Regions from separate parts of the Exiguobacterium sp. s141 genome, predicted to be linked through region 1. Evidence: riboswitches for the same ligand, from Rfam matches in the RefSeq annotation. Region 1 holds a riboswitch; the other holds the start of a gene.
What was found. Region 1 has a riboswitch for thiamine pyrophosphate ahead of thiW (energy coupling factor transporter S component ThiW). Riboswitches for the same ligand answer to the same signal wherever they lie in the genome.

Region 1 (7,745 bases):
ATACATCTCTTCCAAAACGGGAACAGTTTTGCGTCAGTCCTAAAATGAGGAGGAATCGCATATGGCAATTACAATCACCGCTATCTTGAAGGCACATCCGGGGAAAGAAGAGGCGTTGCGGCAAGCGCTCGATGAGGTCATCCCCCCGTCGAGACAAGAGGAAGGATGTTTGACGTATGTGCTCCATGAGTCGATCGATGCACCAGGTACGTTTGTGTTTTATGAGCAATATGAAGACGAGACGGCGCTCGACCATCACATCAACTCACCACATTATCAAGCATACCGAAAGGCAGCCGAGACGCTGCTCGCCGTCCGTGATGTGTATCGTCTGCGTGAAGTCTGAAAGGAGTCAATCCGATGATTACCCAATCGATTATCCCGTGCATTTGGTTTGAAGGTGACGTCGAGGCGATTGCGGAGTGGTACGTGTCGAAGTTTCCGGATTCATTCGTCGACTATACGACGAAACTGACGGATACACCTTCCGGGGAGACGACGGTTGTGACCGTCTCGCTGGCAGGACAGTTCTTTCAACTGCTCGGGGCGGGTCCGTTGAAGGAACGCAACCCGTCCATCTCGTATATGGTTGCGTTCCCGACGTCGGAAGAAGTAGAGACGCTATGGAACGAGCTTGTGGAGGGGGCAGAGGTGCTCATGCCGCTCGATACGTATGACTTCAGCGAGCGCTACGGCTGGTTAAAAGACAAACACGGTGTCTCTTGGCAAATCATGCATAGCGGCGGGATGGACATCCAGACGGTGACCCCATGCTTTTTGTTCGTCGGGGACGTCTTCGGGCGCGCTGAGGCGGCCATGAACGACTGGATTTCCATCTTCCCGGATTCGTACGTGCTGGAAGACCATCTGATTCGTTACGAGGCGACAGACGGACCGGAGTTGGAAGGGAAGCTCAATTACGCCCGCTTCGTCTTGTCCGGACGCGAGTTCGTCACCATGGACAGCGCGGAAAATCATCAATTCGCCTTCAACGAGATGCAGTCGCTGATCGCGTTTTGTGAGACACAAGCCGAGATTGATGACTACTGGGCCAAACTGTCGGCCGTCCCGGAAGCGGAACAGTGCGGCTGGCTCCAAGATCGTTATGGCGTCTCCTGGCAAATCGTGCCGTGGGAGATGGAAGAGATGCTGACGACCGGAACAAAGGAACAATTGGCACGAGTGACCGAGGCGTTCTTGCCGATGAAGAAAATCGACGTCAAGGCGTTACGAAACGTCTACTGACAAAACAAGCCGTCCCGATTAGTTCGGGACGGCTTGTTTGTCGTGTTGTGTGAAGTCGGACAGGGCGTCTTTCTCAATCATTGTATCGGATAAGCGAAGCTGTTCGGCGGCCTCGTCAATATACGGCTCACATGCTTGAAGCGGCAAGTCATCACCGGTCTCGACCGAATAACACATGCCGCTGCCAACCGGCTCCGTCAAATCCGGGACGAAATAGAGGTCGTCGTAGCGGAAGGAGCCGTTCCGGAACACGGTCAAATTCGGCTCATCGTCGAGGAGCGAGCGTCCGAGCATATACGTCGGTGTCATCCCGAGCAAATCGAGGATGGTCGGGGCCAGGTCGACTTGCCCGCCGCTCGCCTGCACCGTCTGACCTCGTTCGAGCCCGGCCGGTTTGATGAATAACGGGACGGAGCGGTCAAGCTGGAACAACTCGACCGTGGAGTCGGCATCTGCTTTTACGGCCATCTCGTCACCGGCAGCGGTCAATCCGCTGTCGTGGTCACCATAAAAGACGACGAGGGTGTTGTCCCACTTCTCGTCTGCTTTCAATTGTTCGACCATAAGACCGACGGCGGCATCGCTGTAGTGGACTGTGTGGTAATAGTCCTCGAGGAGCGAGTCGTCGTACCCCGACAAATCCAATCGTTTCTCCTCGTCCGGAATCTCATATGGCGTATGGCTCGTCAACGCGACCATGAAGGAATAAAACGGCTCGTCCAACGTGTCCAAATGGTCGACTGACGTCGTCAGGAACTCCTTGTCACCGACCGCCATCCCGATGACAGGCTTCGTCGGATAATCGTCTTGATGGAAGAAATGGTTGTAGCCGATTTGCTCATAAAAGTTGGCGCGGTTCCAAAACTCCTTGTCGAATGCATGCATCGCGGCCGTGTCATAACCAGCGCGCCGTAATTGCTCCGGCAAGGCGTCGAACGTGTTCGTGGCGTATTGCGTATACACCGACCCCGATTGGACGGGATAGAGCGAGGCGTTGACGGTAAATTCCGCATCGGACGTCCGGCCCTCGTGCGTCTGATGATAAAAATTCGGGAAGTACAGCATCTCGTCGCGAAGCGCATTCAAATTCGGGGTCAGTTCTTGACCGTTGACGGTCTGGCCGATCACGGACGTTTGGAACGACTCGAGCTGAACGATGATGACGTTCGTGTCGGCTGTAGCCTCGACCGGTTCGGTCGCCAACGCTTCGATTTGGCCGCGCTCCCGTTCCGTCAGGTCGTCACCGAGGTTCAACGCGTCGCGAAGGCCACGGAACGTATCGAGCCCGTGATAGCCCCAAAATCCGAACTGATAATACTCACGCATATTCGAAATCGGGGTCTTGCGATGGTCTGCCTCGGCGTAATGAACGGCGGTTGGAACGGTAAAGACGATGAGGCCGATCAGAAAGCCGGAAGCTGCCAAACGGCGACCGAGGCGTTTCGATTCCGTGATGGGGTGTCGCTTCATATAGACGAGGATAGCCGCGTAGACGAGCAAATCCGTGAACAAGATGAAGTCGGGTGCTTGAATCAATGTCAAAAATCCGCCCCCGACGTCTCCCATCTGGCCGATATCAGACAGTAGGGCGACCGACAGCAAGTTGCCGAAATAGCGGTAATACCAGACGTCCGAGATGAGTAGCGTGCTGTGCAGAAACAGCGACGCGAACAAAATCCAGCGACGTGTCTGTGGTTTTACGAGTAGCGCCCAACTCGTCATCATCAAGATGGTCGCGAGGTTGATGAATAGAAAAGGTAGGTCGAACGCGCTCGCGGTCAACAGGCTGAAGAGGAACAGCTTGGCGAGGGAGAGCGATAAGTAACTCCAATAATCGAGATATTTCATGAAAGGCCTCCAAACGGTACGGACAAAGTGTGTTCTCTGTCATGTACCTGTTCGAAGACGGCGAAAAACATGAGGGTGTGCGATTTTGGCAATAAAAAAAGCGAGGCAGCGCCTCACTTGATGACAAACGTGTCCCGGAGCTCGATAATCGTGCCTTCTGGAGCTTTTAATTTACTCAAATGACCGTCAACGACGAAGTAGATGTTCCCGCCGTGCTTTGGTAGGAACGTCACGCCAAGTGATTCTAGCCGTCTTACTTCCGCTTCGAGGTCATCGACATAAAGCGCGAAGTGGACCGGGCCGGCCACGTGCTTCGAATAAGGCGACAACGTCTCGTCGACTTTTGCCGTTTGAAGCTCGATATAAAAGTCACCGAGTTTGAGCCAGCTGTTGAACGCTCGGGTGTGGAAGTCGGGTGACTCTTGGACGAGCTCGAAGCCGAGCGCCTCATAGAATCGTTTGGACGCCTCGTAATCGGGCGTTTGGATGCAGAGATGGTGGATTTGTTTCATGATGTCACTCCTTTCTTTTAGTTTATCCAATCAACGTTCTGAACGGAACTTTTCTTCACGTGAGACGTATAGGACACCGAGGAGGGAATGATGATGAAAATCCAATACGAATTGACAGAAGACGACTATATCCGGTTCAACTTGAGCCATATTAAACGTTCGAAGACAGGAAAGCGGATGATTCTCCTGCAGCGAATCATCGGACCACTTATCTTTTTAGGCGCTGCTTTCGTGCTGGCGACGTGGCTCCAAGAGACGGACTGGTGGCTATATGGCATATACGGGGTCGCGAGTATTCTTTGGTTCCTGTATTATCCGAAATACTTTGAACGGCATGTCCGGAAGCAGACGCGGCGTCTCATCGACGAACGCAGCAACGAAGGCATGATTGGTCCCCACACGATGGATTTGGAGGAGACTGGTCTGCGCGATTTAAATGAGTTCGGCGAGACGCGTGTGTCATGGGCAGGAATCAAGGAAGTCGTCGAGGAGGACGATTATGTGTATCTATACAACTCCTCGGTCAGCGCCTTTATCTTGCCGAAGCGCGGACTGGACATGGAAGAGGTGCGCCGATGGCTGCCGATACGCTGACGATTCAACTTGTCGATGACACGAATCGGGAGGCTGTTGTCGCCTTGGCCGTCGCTTCTGACCAAGCTCGCTTTATCGAAACGAACGCCGAATCGCTCCGCGAGATGGAAACCGATGTCAAATATGCGTGGCAGTGCTATGCACTTTGTCGCGATGATCATCCCGTCGGCTTCATGATGATTGGGGCCGAGAACAAGGTGGAGCGTTACATCTGGCTCGATCGATTTATGATCGATGTGACAGAGCAAGGGAAAGGAATCGGGTCACGCTTTTTACAGTTGGCACTCGTGTGGATTCAAGAGCGATTCGATGTGGATGACCTCATCCTCAGTCTCCATCCGACGAACGAACCGGCGAAACGATTTTATGCGAAGGGTGGATTTGTCGACAGCGGCTTGATTGATGAGGCAAACGGGGAAGAGATTTGGGTGTATCACGTCAAACAGGGACAGCCGTCATAAGTCGGCCGTCCCTGTTTTCGTCGTCGTTGAGCCTTGAACAGCGTTGCCCGCTTTGAAAAAGAGGAAGATGGCAGCCACTCCGAAAATCGAGATGAACACGTTTTGAAGCAACACATCGACGAACATCGGCTCGCTGGAAAACGTGCCTGTCGCAATCTGAGCATTCCAGCGGGTGAACGTGGCGATGCGTTCGAGCGTGTACAAGAGACCGGACATGAACAGGCAAGCGGTGGCCGCCAATAATAGCGTCAATCGATTCAAGAAATGACCTCCCAGTATGTGTTATCCTGATTTTACCATTTTTTTCAGCGGGGGAAACTCCTATTTATCGTTTCACCTCGAGCGGTCGTAATTGCTTGACCCGAGCCAAGACGATCCAGCCGAGCACGGCGCCAGTCACACTCGACGCAAGGAAGGCCGGGAAGAAGAACAGTGCCCCGAACTCGCTCCCCATCAACACCTTGGCGTACGGGACGGCGACGAGCGAGGCGATGAGCCCTGTCCCGATGACTTCACCGAATGCGGCGAAGGCGACGCGGTTCGTCTTCATATAGAAGACCCCGGCCAAAAGCGCCCCAATCATACCTCCGGGAAAGGCCAAGAGCGACCCGGTACCGGTCATGACACGGACGATTCCGGTCACGAACGCAACGAGAACGGCCCCGATCGGCCCGACGGTGACGGCGGCGATGACGTTCACCATATGTTGAATCGGATAGGCACGGGCGACACCGGTCGGAATCGAGATGAACAGGGAGCCGATGACGGCGATGGCGATGAGCATCGCCATCCAAGTGAGTTGTTGAATACGCATAGATAGTCTCCTTTCAAAATGAAAACGCCACTTCTCCAAGTGGAAAAGTGGCGTGGAAAGACAGACGAATCCCACACCACTTCCCTACGCTGGTATGAGCCAGATCAGGTTCGAAGGGTCCGGCGCATGCCGTCTCAGCCCGAAGGCTCCCCTAGTGGTCGTTTATTAACATGAGTATAGCATACCGTCACTTGACGCGGTCGAGCTTTCGTGGTCGGAACGCGACATAGATGATGCCGACGAACAGGCCGTACAACAAAAGGGAGAAGACGAGATTGATCAGCCACGGGAGTGTCCCTATGAACACGGCGACGGACGCGTTTTGAAACCAGACGAGCGAGAGCGACAGCCCGACAAAGCTGAGAACGAGCGTTGTCCAAAAGCCGACAGCTCGGCGCTTGAACAGACGCCAAACGAGCAGCCCGATGATGAGACTGACGACGGCCGTCGCCCCTAAGTACATATACAAGATGGCATCGACCGGGTATGAGTAATATACAACGTCCATATCGTTTCCTCCTAGGAGATGATGAAAGAAAGGGTGAAAAGGATGAGACAGGCAATCCCATGGCGTGAACGATCGTTTCGTGAACGGTTCGAACGATGGATTGAGGCAAACGTGCCGAATGCGAGGTGGCACGTGATCAAAGATACCGATTTGACGTACTTGCTTGTTGGCGCGCTCAATGAGGAACGTTACTACGCCAAAGCGGTGACCGATATCAGCCGCGGCGAAGCCAATCTGTCGGCGTTTCTGGCCGAGCGGCATCCTGATTTCGTCCCTGACGTCATCGCCATCGATTCAGCCCGGAACTGGTTGCTCATGCGAGACATCGGCGGAGAGGCGTTACATGAACGACCGGACGTGAGTCGATACGAAGCGGCGTTGCGTCAATACGCACAGCTGCAGCGACAGGAGATCGACCAGATCGAGACCTGCTTGTCTTACGGCATCCCGGACCGCCGACCGGACAAGTTGAAGGACGAAATCCGTACGTATTTACCTGAGCTCTGCGCCGGGCTCGAGCAATACAAAGCCGAGGCCATGCTCGCGCTTCAAGATGAATTGATCGCGATGTGCGATGAGCTGGCGATTGGGATGCCGATGAGTCTCGAGCACGGTGATTTGCACGGCGGCAACATCTTCTGGCGGGAACGGACGAATGATTTGTGTATCCTCGACTGGGGCGACGCGACCGTCATCAGCGTGCGCGTGTTTTGGAACGCGCTGTACGACTTATTGCCGGAAGAAGACGAGGTCGCCTGGTATGAACAGATTCAAACGATGCGTACGGTTTACTTGGAAGCGTGGAGCGGCGTCGCACCCAAGGACGTACTTTGGCGTCATCTATTGATCGCCGAAGAGCTCGGTTGCGTCTATCGTGCCTTGTCGTGGCATGTATATGTGACGAGGTACCGGTACGATGTAGCTGAGTCGAGCGATAAGCCGGCGCAATGGCTCAATTTGCTACTCGAGTACCGGGACTTGAAGCGACGCTTCCCATAAGTCATTCATGTTTCTCGAGTAGGTTTTCATAATCCGTCTCGCTCCAAAACAGCGGAGCAATCGACTCCGGCCCTTTGAAGATCTCACCGTCTCGGTCGTAGACGATGGCGTAGCCGCCTTCGACTTCAAAGACGATCAAGTCGGCCTTCACTTCCTTGACCCCGTTTCCCGCGATGATGACGTTCTCGAGCGGATCGCGCGCCAGTTGTACGCCCCATTCGTCGAGCTCGACGATGAGCGCGGATGTGTAGGCGTGGCGATTATAGAGCGCCTGAAACTCGTCTTCGGTCAAAACGACGTCCGTCGGTGGGGCACTCGTCCCATATTTTCGTTTCTCGATTTCTTCGACGAATTGAAGGAACGATGCTTCTTGCCAAAACAGCGGCGCGACCGACTCGGGACCGTTGGCGATGTCTCCGTTCGCGCTCTCATAGACGGTGGCGTACGTGCCGTCGTCAAGTTTGAACGGATGAATGTCGGCGTATGTATGCTGGATGCCGTCGCCGGCGATGACGACGTGCTCGAACGTCTCGCGGAACGGGGTGAGTCCATCGTTCTCGAGTGCCTTCAAGAGCGGCGGGACTTTTTCATATTGGTCGAAGACGTCTTTAAAATCTTCTCGCGTCCAAGCGGTGATGTCTTCGGACGACGGTTCATTTGTATCGGCCGGGACGATGGGTTGCTCAACGGAATCGGTGCACCCGGTCAGCAAAAACACACTGAATCCGAGTAGGCCTAGGCGTTTCATCAATCAAACCTCCTAA
Region 2 (7,745 bases), on a different contig from region 1:
CCTTGTTCGAGGCAGAGTCGGCTGACCGGGCATTTCGTCGCGGGCTACGCTTGCCGCTACTCGGCATCCCGGTGCTGATCAAAGACAATGTCGAGACAGCCGGACTCATGAAGACGACGGCCGGGGCCGTCGTCCTCGCGCATCACTTCGCAGGCCGGGACGCCAATCTCGTCCAAAACCTGCGAGCGAGCGGGGCCATCATCCTCGGGAAAGCGAACTTGTCCGAATGGGCCAACTTTTTGACCGAGGGCATGCCGAACGGCTGGAGCGGTGTCGGTGGGCAGACGCTCAATCCATATGGGGATAAGCTCGATGTCGGAGGTTCGAGCTCAGGTTCGGCCTCTGCGGTTGCAGCGAACCTGACACTGCTCGCTGTCGGTAGCGAGACGAGCGGCTCCATCATCCATCCGAGCGTGCACAATGGCATCGTCGGCATCAAACCGACCGTCGGCCTCATCAGTCGGAGTGGCATCATCCCGATCTCGCGGTCGCAAGACACGGCGGGACCGATGGCACGAACGCTCGAAGACGCGGTAAGGGCACTTGAGGTGATGGTAGGGGAAGACCCGGCGGACCCGGCGACACTCAACCTCCCGGCCGGTCCGCCGTATCGGACGTGCCTCGACGAGCGCCAAGCGGTCGGGATGCGTGTCGGGATCGTCAAAGCTGATTTATTAGCAGAAGAACAAGCATTATACGGTGAGGCGACCGAGCTGTTGAAACAGAGCGGCATCGACCTTGTCGAAGTCGAGCTGCCCGCCCATGATACGCTCGACCAAGGCGATATTTTGTACCACGAGTTCAAACTCGGGATCGAGGCGTACCTGGCCACGACGACACTCCCATACGAGACGTTGTCTGATTTGATGGACTGGAACAACAGACATCCTGAGACGATCCCGCACGGACAAAAGACGTTCGAAAAGGCGGAAAGATTGTCGGGACGTCTCATCGAGGCGGCCTATTTGACGCGCCGGCTCGATGACGTGCGTGACGCCAAGACGGACGGACTCGACCGCCTATTAAACGAACAACAGTTGCACGCGCTCGTCTTGCCTCACGATTTGAACTATGACATGGCGGCAAAAGCCGGGCATCCGACCATCACGATCCCATATCGCTTGAAAGCGAGTGGGGCACCGTTCGGCCTATCGTTCACCGGGACGAGTTATGCCGAACGTGACTTGATCCGTCTGGCGTATGCGTTCGAGCGACATATTTCGCGTCCCGTTCCACCGTTATAAGAACGTTGCACCCGTCGTCCACGTCCGCTACAATGGTACGTATGCGGATTGAAGAAAGGACAGATAGCAATGAAACCATCTATATACGGGCTGACGTTCGATCAGCTGACAGAAGCGTGTGTCTCTTGGGGATACAGCGCCTTCCATGCGAGACAAATCTGGGACTCGCTCTACATCGACCGAGTGAAACAAATCGAGGACATCTCGGTACGGGCCGAGGTGCGTGAGGCGCTCGCCGCCGAATACGTCATCTCGACGCAAGACCTGTTCGTCAAACAAGAGGCGGGCGACGGGACGGTCAAATTTTTACTTAAACTACACGACGGGCACTATATCGAGACTGTGCTCATGCGACATAAGTACGGCCGTTCGGTCTGTGTGACAACGCAGGTCGGGTGCAATATCGGCTGCAGCTTCTGTGCGAGCGGTCTCTTGAAGAAGACACGTGATTTGACGGCGGGCGAAGTCGTCGAACAAATTATGACCGTGCAACACTACTTGGACGAAGTCGGCGAAGGGGCCCGGGTCAGCCATATCGTCGTCATGGGAATCGGCGAACCGTTCGATAACTTTGACAACTTGGTCGACTTCCTGCGTGTCGTCAAGGACGAGCGCGGTCTCGCGATCGCCCCGCGTAAAATCAACGTCTCGACGAGCGGACTTGCCGACAAGATTTACAAGTTCGCGGACCTCGATTTGCGCATCAACTTGGCGCTGTCGCTCCATGCGCCTAACGACGCGCTACGGACGCAAATCATGAAAATCAACCGGGCGTTCCCGCTCGACAAGCTCATGCCGGCCATCCGGTATTACGTCGAGAAGACGAACAAACGAATCACGTTCGAATATATTCTCCTGTCGAAAGTGAACGATTTGCCGGAGCACGCTGAGGAATTGGCGGACCTCATCGACGATATCAAGGACAAGTCGTACGTCAACTTGATCCCGTATAACCCGGTCAACGAGCATATCCAATACGAGCGCAGTACCTCGGAGGACATCATGGCGTTCTATGATGTCTTGAAGAAGCGTGGCATCAACACCGGTGTCCGCCTTGAGCACGGGACTGACATCGATGCGGCATGCGGCCAGTTGCGCAGTAAACATATGAACGTCGAAGGTGCGAAATAAGTGGACTCCTTGAATCGAATGATTCAAGGAGTTTTTTCGTACAGCCGCTCCGACGAAGGAAAAAACGGACATCGCCCCCAACTCTGCGGAACGATTTTGAAAAATCTTGAATAGACCTCGTCCGCTCAGGGAATAGTCAGTTGAAATCAATGTAGAGAGTGGAGGCAATTCAATGGAGACAGTAAACGCTGCGTTATGGATTCGAGTCAGAAATACACTTGGGGAAGGCCCGTGTTGGGATGCTGAACTGAAACGGTTCTATTGGGTCGACATCGAAGGACACACACTTTGGTGGTACGACGAAAAGGAAGATGAGCTGTCATCGTTCGATATGGGACAACAGATCGGGTTTGCGGTCCCGAAAGTGACAGACGGCGTCGTCGTCGGCTTGAAAGACGGCATCTATGAATGGGACGAGGGATCGAAGCGACTCGATAAACTCGTCGAACTCGATGACCCGGAAGGTGATCTTCGCTTCAACGACGGAAAGGCCGACCCGTACGGACGAATCTTTGCAGGGACGCTTCATCTCAACGACGAGGAGAACGAGGCGACGCTCTATCGCTTGAACCGTGACGGCACGACCGAGATCATGCTCAGTGAATTGACGCTATCGAACGGTCTGACATGGTCTCCGGACCACTCGACGTTCTACCATATCGATACACCGACCGAGACGGTCCGCAAATACCCGTTCGACTTGAAAACAGGAACACTCGGGGATGGGGAAGTCGTCATCGATTTCAAAGATGAGGAAGGATTCCCGGACGGTATGACATCCGATGAAGACGGCTTTTTATGGATTGCCCACTTTGCGGGCGGACGCGTCTCGCGCTGGAACCCGAAGACGGGTGAAAAAGTGCTCGAGGTGCTCGTGCCGGCCCCGAACGTCACGTCATGCTGTTTCGTCGGTGATGACTTGAAACAACTTGCCATCACGACGGCGCGCGAAGGAATGGATGACGCGGCGCTCGAGGCCCATCCGGACGCAGGTTCGGTCTTTAAAATTGATACAGATGTGAAAGGGATGCCGCTCTATCGGTTTGGTCGATAAGGAGGTACGAAGATGGTAAAACGATTGCTCGTTCGTGCGGGAATCGGTTTGGCGCTCGCGGCGGTCGCCCGGGTCGGGATTCAAAAGCTGTTGGAAGCGAACCGGGAAGACGATCATACGTATTTGAATCCGCGGTGGGATGAGACGCCGAGTGTGGATGCCGATAAGGACGCGGATGAGGTCGGTCTGACCCAGCTCGACTCGATTTATCGAGCCGAGTGGCAGGCGAACGCCTATCCACGCTCAGAGGCCGAACGCAAGGCGTTAGAAGAATAGGCAGGAGAACACGTCCGGAAACGGGCGTGTTTTTTTCTTGACAAGACGTCACCGACCCGTCATTATCTAAAAAGTAATCATTACGATTTAGGAGTGGGTAGAATGAGACGAATCCCGATCACCGTGCTGTCCGGTTATTTAGGAAGCGGTAAGACGACACTATTGAACCACATATTGAACAATCGGACGGGCAAGAAATACGCCGTCATCGTCAACGACATGAGCGAGTTGAATATCGATGAGCGATTGATTGAACAGGGCGGTTTTTCAAGGACGGACGAAAAGTTGGTCGAACTATCGAACGGCTGCATCTGTTGCACGCTCCGTGAGGACCTGCTCGAGGCGGTAGCAGAGCTTGCGAACGACCGGGACCTCGACGGAATCATCATCGAGTCGTCCGATATCTCAGAGCCGATCCCGGTCGCCCAAACGTTTACATATGCCGATGACGCCCTCGGCATCGATTTGACGAGCCGAGTCTATATCGATGCGATGGTGAGCGTCGTCGATGCGTTTCGGTTCTTAAAAGATTTCAACTCAGGCGAGTCGCTCCATGAACGCAAGCAGGCGATTGAGGCGACAGACGTCCGCGAAGTCGTCGACCTGCTCGTCGACCAAGTCGAATTCGCCGATATCATCGTCTTGAACAAGGCGGATCGCGTGAACGAGACCGAACTCGGCGAGATGACCGGACTGTTGAAGGCGCTCAACCCGACCGCGAAGCTGTTGACGTCTGTCCATGCGAACGTGGAATTGACCGAGCTGTTGGATGTCAATTTGTTCGATTTCGAACAGGCGATGCATGCGGCCGGGTGGATTCAAGAACTTGAGACAGATGTGCACACGCCGGAGACGGAAGAATACGGCATCAGTTCATTCGTCTATCGTCGGCGTCGGCCGTTCCACCCGGAGCGTCTCCATGCCTGGATCGAGGCGTTTCCGGAAGAAATCGTCCGCGCGAAAGGGTTCTTATGGATTGCTTCCCGGAACGACCTCGCCTGTCTGTTTTCACAAGCGGGCTAGGCCTCGACGCTCGAACATGCCGGGCGCTGGCTCGCGACGCTTCCGGAAGATGAGCGTCGTCACATGTTCGCGGCCGAACCGGAACTCGCCGCCGACTATGTCGAACCGTACGGGGACCGACAGACGGAGCTCGTCTTGATCGGGCAGCGGATGGATCGAGCCATCATCGAACAAGAGCTCGATCACTGTCTGCTGACAGATGAGGAGATGACGCTGGATTGGTCGACGCTCCGGGACACACTTCCGGGGAACGAGGTCGTCACGTTCTCATAAGACCGTTTACAAAATGAAAGCGGTCGTCTATACTGATTCTTGCATGAACAACCGCATACATTGGACTACACTAGGGGTGCTTCGGCTGAGATGTGAGCATGGCTCCAATCCCTTATGACTCGATCCGGGTAATACCGGCGTGAGGAAGTGTGGCACTTTTTCTAATGGATTAAAATTGGACGAGTGGCCGCATTCTCATGGATGCGGCTTTTTTGTGTACACATAATAAGGGGGAATAGAACATGAACAAACAATGTGGAACGAGCCCGATCGTCGGGTTCCGCTTTACACTGAGCCCGATGACGACTGATTTCGTGAGCATCATCAAAGGGGCGTTGAAGGAGACGGATTTGCAAAACGTCTGGCGACATACCGATGACGTGTCGACGGTCATCCGTGGACGAAGTGAGCATGTATTCGATGTGGCTAAGGCCGTGCTGTCACACGCGACAAAGACAGGGGAACATGTGTCGATGAGCGGGACGTTCTCGGTCGGGTGTCCAGGGGATACAGCCGGAGATGAAGTGCTCGTTGTGTCGAGCGAACCGCTTAATGGTCCCGTCGGTCCGCAATATGTCTCCTCACAGTTCGCGCTCTATCCGCTCGGTGATGACGACTATATGGACATCATCTACGAAGAAATCGCTTTTGCGAAAGAGCGAGGTGTCTTCAATGACTCGATGCATTACGCCTCAGGTATACATGGGGACATCGAGCCGGTGTTCGCTTTCTATGAGGCGACGTTTGATCGCGTCCGACAGAAGACAAGCCACGTCGTCATGACGGTGACGTTCAGCGTGAACAGTCCGTCACACGAGGGACGTATGGATGCTTAAATCGTGGAAGTTAAAAGAGATCGTCTTGTTGTCGATTTTATCGGTCGTGTTCGCGGTGGTCTATTTGGCGTTCGTCCATGCTGGGAACTTGTGGGCAGGCTTGATTGGACCAATCGCATACGAATGGATTTTTGGGATTTGGTTCATCGTTTCGATAATTGCGGCTTATATCATCCGCAGACCTGGCGCAGCATTCTTGTCCGAAGTGCTCGCGGCGACGATTGAAATGATGATTGGTAACGCGATTGGACCTCGTATTATTTTAGTCGGAATCATTCAAGGACTTGGTGCTGAATCGGCATTCGCGGTCACGGGCTACAAACGATATGACCTTTGGGTGCTCATGCTGGCTGGATTCGGTGCAGCTGTGACGAGTTTCGCATATACGTACGTCATGGGAGGGCTCAATGCCCTCAGTCCGACATATGTGGCTACGATGTTCGCACTACGCGCAACGAGCGGGATGTTGATTGCTGGTCTGGGCGGTAAGATTTTGAGCGACTTGTTGCTTCGGACGGGCGCGCTTGATGGGTATGCTCTCGCGCGACAGGACCGTATGCATGGTTGAGGCAGAACATCTGACATTTCGTTATCCGAACAAGAAATGCGATGTCTTGACGGATATCACACTACGTCTAACAAAAGGGAGAACGGTCATTACAGGGGCAAGTGGGTCGGGAAAATCAACATTGCTCGCTTTGATGAATCGTCTCTATCCGGACAATTGTGATGGCATCGTGACGGGCAGATTGCACTTGTTCGATCGCTCTTATGATACGTATGAAGCTGGCGAAGTGAACCGGCGCGTCGGAACGGTCTTTCAGGACCCGGACAGTCAGTTCGTCATGCAGACGGTCGAAGAAGAATTGATTTTCACGCTCGAAAACTTTGCCGTCGCGAGAGACGAGATGATGGCCCGTGTCACCACAATGTTAGAGGCGTTGCATTTGACCGATTATCGTCACCGTACCATTCATGACCTATCGGGGGGTGAGAAGCAGCAAATTGCCGTCGCTTGTGCCTTGATTGGCCGTCCCGAGTGGCTCCTCCTCGATGAGCCGCTCGCTCACCTCGATCCTGAGACCGCCCATCATTTCGTTCGTTGGCTCGACGGCGTCGCACAGACCGTAAACGTTGTCGTCATCGAGCATCGGCCATACATATGGGGTGATTTTTTTAACCGACAAATAAAGCTCGTGAGTGGGCGCATCGACTATGATGGACCGTTCATCGTCCGACCAGATTATGCGTTCTCTCCAATTAAAGTTGAACGAGGAAAGGAAATGTTATTTCACATACCGGAATTAAAACGAAAAACATTTCAATTAGCAGCGAGCGAGTTAAAGGTCGCTGAGGGTGATCTCATTGCGGTGCTCGGTCGAAATGGTAGCGGAAAGTCGACATGGCTGCGAAGCCTAGCCCGGAAACATCGTGAAGTCGGCCTCGTCCCGCAATCACCGGCGCATCTATTCGTTACGAATGATGTGACCCGAGAACTCGCATATGGCCATAATCGCCCGATTGAGGACGTCTTAACGCGGCTCGGGCTCGAATCAGTGCGTGACCACCATCCACTCTCCCTTAGTCACGGTCAAAAACGAAGGCTCGCCATCGGAGTGATGATGCTGTCTAATAAACAACTGATTGCGTTTGATGAACCGACTGCCGGACAAGACGAGGTATCGCTTCGTGCGCTATATGACTTAATGGTCGAACGAACACGATCCGGCCAGACGATTTTGTTTGTGACGCACGACCTCAGCTTCGCGCGGATTGCGAACACATATTATTTGATGTGTGACGGCGACTTGAGTGGGCCATATGACGCTTCACTCTGGGATGAAAAAGAATTACTACGCACCCACGGCTTATTGATGGAGGAATCGCGATGACATTTCATGAGATGAA

Region 2: linked by a shared signal. The riboswitch ahead of KNP74_RS00785 (Ykof family thiamine-binding protein) and the one ahead of thiW (energy coupling factor transporter S component ThiW) in region 1 are both predicted to bind thiamine pyrophosphate.

The regions. Positions count from the first base shown of each region.
Region 1 covers NZ_JACSLJ010000006.1:147,169-154,913, reverse strand. The annotation lists gene KNP74_RS12895 (putative quinol monooxygenase) at 62-346, shown strand; gene KNP74_RS12890 (VOC family protein) at 361-1,245, shown strand; gene KNP74_RS12885 (LTA synthase family protein) at 1,264-3,093, opposite strand; gene KNP74_RS12880 (VOC family protein) at 3,207-3,605, opposite strand; gene KNP74_RS12875 (YcxB family protein) at 3,699-4,199, shown strand; gene KNP74_RS12870 (GNAT family N-acetyltransferase) at 4,181-4,660, shown strand; gene KNP74_RS12865 (hypothetical protein) at 4,655-4,921, opposite strand; gene thiW (energy coupling factor transporter S component ThiW) at 4,986-5,474, opposite strand; TPP riboswitch at 5,539-5,637, opposite strand; gene KNP74_RS12855 (hypothetical protein) at 5,662-5,982, opposite strand; gene KNP74_RS12850 (aminoglycoside phosphotransferase family protein) at 6,025-6,981, shown strand; gene KNP74_RS12845 (hypothetical protein) at 6,983-7,729, opposite strand.
Region 2 covers NZ_JACSLJ010000001.1:147,152-154,896, reverse strand. The annotation lists gene KNP74_RS00810 (amidase family protein) at 1-1,244, shown strand, start outside; gene rlmN (dual-specificity RNA methyltransferase RlmN) at 1,314-2,375, shown strand; gene KNP74_RS00800 (SMP-30/gluconolactonase/LRE family protein) at 2,548-3,429, shown strand; gene KNP74_RS00795 (hypothetical protein) at 3,442-3,705, shown strand; partial or broken gene KNP74_RS00790 (GTP-binding protein) at 3,808-5,001, shown strand; TPP riboswitch at 5,064-5,164, shown strand; gene KNP74_RS00785 (Ykof family thiamine-binding protein) at 5,244-5,837, shown strand; gene KNP74_RS00780 (ECF transporter S component) at 5,830-6,405, shown strand; gene KNP74_RS00775 (ABC transporter ATP-binding protein) at 6,398-7,729, shown strand; gene KNP74_RS00770 (energy-coupling factor transporter transmembrane component T family protein) at 7,726-7,745, shown strand, end outside.